DNA from 3 places in the Erysipelatoclostridium sp. An15 genome. Region 2 is predicted to be linked to each of the others. Evidence: predicted binding sites of a transcription regulator. Region 2 holds the regulator's gene; each other region holds the start of a gene.

Region 1 (2,287 bases), on a different contig from region 2:
GATGGAACAATTGTTGCTAATCATCAAACAATTAGTCCTAAAGTTAAAGAAGCTATTAATCAAGCAAGAAAAAATGGTCATAAAATTTTCATTTGTACTGGTAGAAATAAAGCAGGGATCAACCAGGAGTTAAAAGAAGTAAATTTTGATGGGATTATTACTAGTGCTGGTAGTTATGTTGAAATTGATGGTCATGTCGTTCATTGTTGTTTCTTTTCAAATGATTTAGTTAAAAAAGTTACGAAAGTTTTTGATGAAAATAATATTGTTTATAATTATGAATGTACTAATATAACTTATATGTCTAAAAAAATGATTGAATTATTCGCTAAACTTGATCAAGAAGATATCACTAATTCAGAGATGGAACGAATTATAGCTGAACACAATGAAAAATTTAATGCTCACGATATGAATAGCTATGATGGTTTAGGTGTTCATAAGATATCTTTTGTGGCAAGAAATAAAGATGATTTTTTAGCGGCGAAAAAAGAATTAGATGACGATGTTATTTTTATTCTACATGATTTAGGAAATACAAATTTAAATGGTGAAATAATTTCTAAAACTGACAATAAAGGTACAGGAATTAAACATGCTATTGAATACTTACAAATGGATATTAAAGATACGATTGGTTTTGGAGATAGTATGAATGATTATGATATGATCAAAACGGTAGACTGTGGTGTAGTTATGGAAAATGGCAGTTTGGAGTTAAAGAAAATAGCTGATCGGATTTGTTTAAGTGTTGAAAATGATGGTGTTTATGATGAATTTATTAAATTAGGTTTAATCTAATAATTTTAAATAGGCTTTAAAATATTTGGCCTATTTTTATTTTTGGCACTTTTTACTTGACAGTGCTAAAGCCTTGTATTAGAATATCTTTAGCACAGAAGTTTAGAGAGTGCTAAAGAATGGAGATGTAGATAAATATGGCAGAAAAAAAACAATTTAAAGCAGAATCAAAAAGATTATTAGATTTAATGATTAATTCTATTTATACACATAAAGAAATATTTTTAAGAGAGTTGATTTCTAATGCTAGTGATGCAAGTGATAAACTTTACTATAAAGCTTTAACAGAAAATATTTCTTCAATTAATCGTGAAGATTTAAAAATTGAATTGTCTGTAGATAAAGATAATCGTATTTTAACGATCAAAGATCATGGTATTGGGATGGATAAAGATGAGTTAGAAACTCATTTAGGTACAATTGCTAATAGTGGTTCTTTTGATTTTAAAAACGAAGTTGAACATGATGATATTGATATTATTGGTCAATTCGGGGTTGGATTTTATGCAGCTTTTATGGTAGCTAAAAAAGTGGAAGTAATTTCTAAAAAATACGGAACTGATCAAGGATATACTTGGGTTTCAGAAGTAACAGACGGATATGAAATTTTTGAAACTAATGTTGGTGATCATGGAACAACAATTAAACTATATTTAAAAGATAACACTGATGATGAAAATTATGATGAATATTTAGATCAATATCATTTACAAAGCTTAGTTAAAAAATATTCTGACTATGTACATTATCCTATTGTTATGGATATGACTGTTTCTAAGAAAAAAGAAGATAGTGATGAATATGAAGATGTAGTAGAAAATAAAACATTGAACTCAATGGTTCCTTTATGGAAAAGAAATAAACGAGAAATCACTGATGAAGAATATAATGATTTCTATAAAGATAAATTTAATGATTTTAATGATCCATTAAAAGTAATTCATAGCCGTGTTGAAGGAACGGTATCATATGATGCATTACTATTTATCCCTTCTAAAGCACCAATGAACTATTATTCAAATGATTATGAAAAAGGATTACAACTATATTCTAAAGGTGTCTTTATCATGGATAAAGCTAGTGAATTAGTACCTGAACATTTTAGATTTGTTAAAGGGTTAGTTGATTCTGAAGATTTATCATTAAACATTTCAAGAGAAATGTTACAACATGATCGTCAATTAAAAGTTATTGCTGATAAGATTGAAAAGAAAATTCAATCTGAATTAGAAAATATGTTGAAAAACGATCGTGATAAATATTTAGAATTCTTTGATAACTTTGGTTTACAATTAAAATTTGGTATTTACAACAGTTATGGAATGTTAAAAGAAAAATTACAAGATTTATTACTATATTATTCTAGTAAAGAAGAAAAATATATTACTTTAGCTGAATATGTTGAAAAGATGCCAGAAAATCAAAAAGAAATTTATTTTGCCAGCGGTGAAACATTAGACAAGATTGCTACATTACCACAAGTTGA
Region 2 (2,287 bases):
TGTTTCCATTGATTTAATGTATGGACTACCAAAACAGACTTATCAGGATATAAAAGCAGATTTACTGGAAGTTTCTAAATTAAATATTCAGCATATTTCTTATTATGCATTAATTTTAGAAGATCATACTGTTTTAAAAAATCAGGATTATCATTTATTGGATGAAGAAACAGAGTTACAAATCAATCGCATGATTGATAATGAACTTGCAGCGCTTGGTTTTTATAAATATGAAATTAGTAATTTTGCAAGACCAGGTTATCAATCAATTCATAACTTAGCTTATTGGCATTATGATAATTATTATGGGATTGGAATAGGTGCTAGTGGTAAGGTTGATGATTGTTTATATGAACATAATCGGAATTTAAATGCTTATTTAAAAAGGAAAAATATTATTGATAAAACTACTTATTCTAAAGAAGATACAATGTTTAATCATTTGATGATGTCACTTAGATTAACAGCTGGATTGGATCTAAATGAATTTAAAAGAAGATATGGTGTTACTGTTATGGATGTTTATCCTGATGCGCTTTTAAAGCATTTGAAGTTAAAAACGTTGGTTATTGAAAATGACCATTTAAAATGTAATGAGGAATCGATATATTTATTAAATAATATTTTGATCGATTTTTTATAAAAGAGGCAGCTTGATAGCTTGTATTCATTAATATTTTTGATGAATATAGGATATTTAGCTGTTTTTTTATTTTTTAGCACAAAGATGTTGACAGTGCTAAAAAAAGATGTATAATGTATTTAGCACAAAGGAAAGATGAGTGCTAAGGGTGGTGAAACTAATGCTAACAGCAAGGCAATTATTAATATTTAAATGTATTGTTGATGAGTTTATTGAAACTGCAGAACCAGTAGGCTCAAAGACATTGATGAATAAATACCAATTGCCATATTCAAGTGCAACCATTCGAAATGAGATGAGTAATCTTGAAGAATACGGGTATATTGAAAAAACTCATACTTCTTCAGGACGAGTTCCTTCGATTGAAGGTTATCGTTTTTATGTTGATAATCTAGCAAAGCATGATTTAGATGAAGGTGTAAAAAACCAGGTGGCTCAGATTTTTAGTGATCGTCATCGCAGCTTGAATGAAATTATTCAAGATAGCTGTGAGATGTTAAGTGATTTAACTCATTTAACATCAGTGGTTTTAGGACCTGATTCTAGCTTTGATACATTACAGCAAATAAGTGTTGTGCCATTAAATGAAAATCGAGTAACTGCGATTATTATTACTAATCAAGGACATGTTGAAAATAAAATTTTCGATATTAACCGTGAGCATAAGATGGAAGACTTATTAAGCTGTGTTGGCGTTATGAATGATTTGTTGATTGGAACTCCAATCGATCAGATTGCATTTCGTTTAGAAAGAGATGTAAAACCGATTTTGTCAGTTAAAATCAAGGAACATGAAGAATTATTCAATGCTTTTCTTGAAGCGTTTGTTCGTTTTGCTTCTAGCAACGTTTACTTTTCAGGAAAAGAGAATATGTTGTACCAGCCAGAGTATAACGATGTTAATAAGTTGAGAAGAATCGTTAGTGCATTTGAAAACTCTCAAGTATGGAATTTCTTACAGCCTTTATCCAATGAAGAAGGGGTTACGGTAAGAATTGGTTCTGATTCACCAATAAATGAAATTGAAGATGTTTCTGTTATTTCTGCTTCATTTAAGACCGGAGAAAGAACCAAGGGATCTATTTCAGTAATTGGGCCGACAAGGATGCCATATGAAAAAGTAGTTTCCTTAGTAGAGTATATTTCAAAGAATATTGAAGAAGCTTTCTTTGAAGAATTTGATGAGACAGATGATGATTCAAACGATGAATAGAGGTGAATATAATGAGCGATAAAGAAAATAATGTAGTAGACGAAACAGCAGAAGAAACTACTGAAGAAGTAGTTGAAGAAACAGAAAATATTGATGAAGATAAAGAAAAATCGGCTGAACAGCAAATTAATGATTTGATGGAAGAAGTAAATGCTTGGAAAACAGATTATTATAAAGTATTTGCAGATATGGAAAATCTTAAAAAGAGATTGCAAAATGAACATGCAAATGCCATGAAATTTATGATGCAATCATTTATTGAACAGTTATTACCGGTTGTTGATAATTTTGAAAGATCATTAGCAATCGTTAATCCAAGTGATGAAATCAAGAACTTTTTAAAGGGTTATGAAATGATCTATTCTCAATTGATGGAAGTTTTAAAAGCTCAAGGAGTTACAGTGATCAAAGCTGAAGGTGAAGAATTTGAT
Region 3 (2,287 bases), on a different contig from region 2:
CTTAGTCCATTACGATCTAAAACTGCCCCCATTACTTCACCATCACTAAACAAGATTGAAGCTGGACCATCCCATGGTTCCATTAAAGTAGAATTATATTCATAAAAATCTTTCTTTGCTTGTGACATGCTTTTGTCATTTTCAAACGGTTCTGGAATACACATCATAACTGCTCGTGGTAATTCCATCCCAGACATTACTAAAAATTCTAAAGTATTGTCTAACATAGCTGAATCAGAACCATCAACATCTACTACTGGATACACCTTATTAGTATCTAATAAATCTGTTTCCATAATTTCTTCACGGCAAAGCATGTTATTAGCATTTCCCTTGATGGTATTAATTTCACCATTATGAACTATAAAACGATTAGGATGGGCTCTTTGCCATGATGGCATGGTATTTGTTGAAAAACGCGAATGAACTAATGCAATAGCACTTTTATATTCTTCATCTTGTAAATCAACAAAAAATGAACGTAATTGACCAACTAAAAACATTCCTTTATATACAATTGTTCGTGATGAAAAAGAACATACGTAAGTATTATCAAAATTACTTTGTTCAAATATTCTTCTTACTTGATAAAGCTTACGATCAAAAGAAATTCCTTTAGCGACATCTTCTGGTTTCTTTATAAAACATTGCCAAATTGAAGGCATTGCTTCTAAAGCTTTTTTACCTAATACCTCAGGAACTGTCGGCACCTTTCGCCAACCTAAAAATTCCATTCCTTCTTTTTTCACAATTGTTTCTAACATTCTTTTAACTCGATTACGTAAATGTTCTTCTATTGGTAAAAAAAGCATTCCCACACCATAGCATCCTTCTAATGGTAAGGAAAAATCTTTAATAGTTTTCTTAAAATAACTATATGGTACTTGAGTTAAAATTCCAACACCATCACCAGTTTCCCCTAAAGCGTCCTTACCGGCACGATGTTCTAATTGTTCAACGATTTTCAAGGCATTACTTACTGTTATATGCGTCTTTACTCCTTTTATGTTGACAACAGCACCAATACCACAATTATCATGTTCAAAAGATTTGTCATATAAGCCAAGATTTCTATTTTCGTTCATATCGGTTCCCCCTTTTTTTGTAGCCTCATAATACACTATTTCGATTAAAGTGTAAAGATAGGTGTTATTTTTAGGAATTTCCTAATTTTATCGTATTTTAGCGTTATTTTATGCCATTTTTATTGCAAAACAACTATTTTTTAGCACTGTTAATAATTATTTTTTACTAATTTAATAAATTTTTCTATTTAAAAAAATTTAATTTTTTTTAAATTTTTCACCCTTTTTCTACTAACTTCTTGAAAATAACATTAAAAAGAGTAATATATAATAAAGAAAAAGGAGAATTAACTATGGCAAAAAAATTTATCGTAGAAACTTCAGCAAGACATGTTCATTTATCAAACAGCGATCTTGAAACATTATTTGGTAAAGGTTACCAATTAACAAACAAAAAAGATTTATCTCAACCAGGGCAATTTGCTTGTGCAGAAAAAGTTACAGTAGTTGGTCCAAAAGGGGAACAAAAGATGTCAGTTTTAGGTCCAACAAGAAATGCTACTCAAGTTGAAATTTCATTAACTGATGCTCGTTCTTTAGGTTTTAATGCTTTAATTAGAGAATCTGGAGATATCGAAGGAACTGCTGGATGTAAAATTATTGGACCAGCTGGTGAAGTTGAAATTCCTTGTGGTGTAATTGCCGCAAAACGTCATATCCATATGACACCTGCAGATGCCAAGGAATTTGGGGTTAAAGATAAAGATGTTGTTAGTGTAAAAATCGAAACTGAAGGACGTTCATTAACTTTTGGTGATGTAGTATGTCGTGTAAGTGATAGCTATGCCCTTGCAATGCATATTGATACTGATGAATCAAACGCTGCTGGATGTGGTCGTGAAGTTTATGGAACAATTGTTGAATAAAAAAGCCTAACGGCTTTTTTTTATCGTAACTTCTGTCGAATTATGTTATAATCCAAAAGTGTAGGTGATATGATGAAAATTTTAGATATGTTAGGTAAAACAAAAAAAGCAATTGGTGGTTTAATTGCCATTTTCATAGTTTGTGCATTGATCTTTTTTGCAGGAACTAGATTTGCAAGTAATAGTGATGAACCAGAAATCACTTCAACTGGAATCACTCAACAACTTCAAGATATTGAAGAATTAGCCACTTTATCATATAACTATACTAAAGTTGGTGAATTCTCTAATAGTTTACAATTTAATGGCTGGGATATTCCATTAACACAAAAAAGT

What was found. Region 2 encodes HrcA, which represses chaperone genes, less so after heat shock. Its sites were predicted from a motif close to TTTTAGCACTNNNNNNNNNNNAGTGCTAAAA; they were not measured.
Region 1: htpG (molecular chaperone HtpG) is a predicted target of HrcA. The motif match lies at 889-919, and genes of this name have one in related genera.
Region 3: gltB (glutamate synthase large subunit) is a predicted target of HrcA. The motif match lies at 1,224-1,254, and genes of this name have one in related genera.

Annotation. Positions count from the first base shown of each region.
Region 1 covers NZ_NFLA01000001.1:42,684-44,970, forward strand. Annotated here, with positions in the region: gene B5E92_RS00220 (Cof-type HAD-IIB family hydrolase) at 1-801, shown strand, start outside; gene htpG (molecular chaperone HtpG) at 939-2,287, shown strand, end outside.
Region 2 covers NZ_NFLA01000022.1:12,135-14,421, reverse strand. Annotated here, with positions in the region: gene hemW (radical SAM family heme chaperone HemW) at 1-643, shown strand, start outside; gene hrcA (heat-inducible transcriptional repressor HrcA) at 804-1,856, shown strand; gene grpE (nucleotide exchange factor GrpE) at 1,868-2,287, shown strand, end outside.
Region 3 covers NZ_NFLA01000002.1:8,765-11,051, forward strand. Annotated here, with positions in the region: gene gltB (glutamate synthase large subunit) at 1-1,085, opposite strand, end outside; gene pduL (phosphate propanoyltransferase) at 1,379-1,951, shown strand; gene B5E92_RS01065 (DUF4230 domain-containing protein) at 2,024-2,287, shown strand, end outside.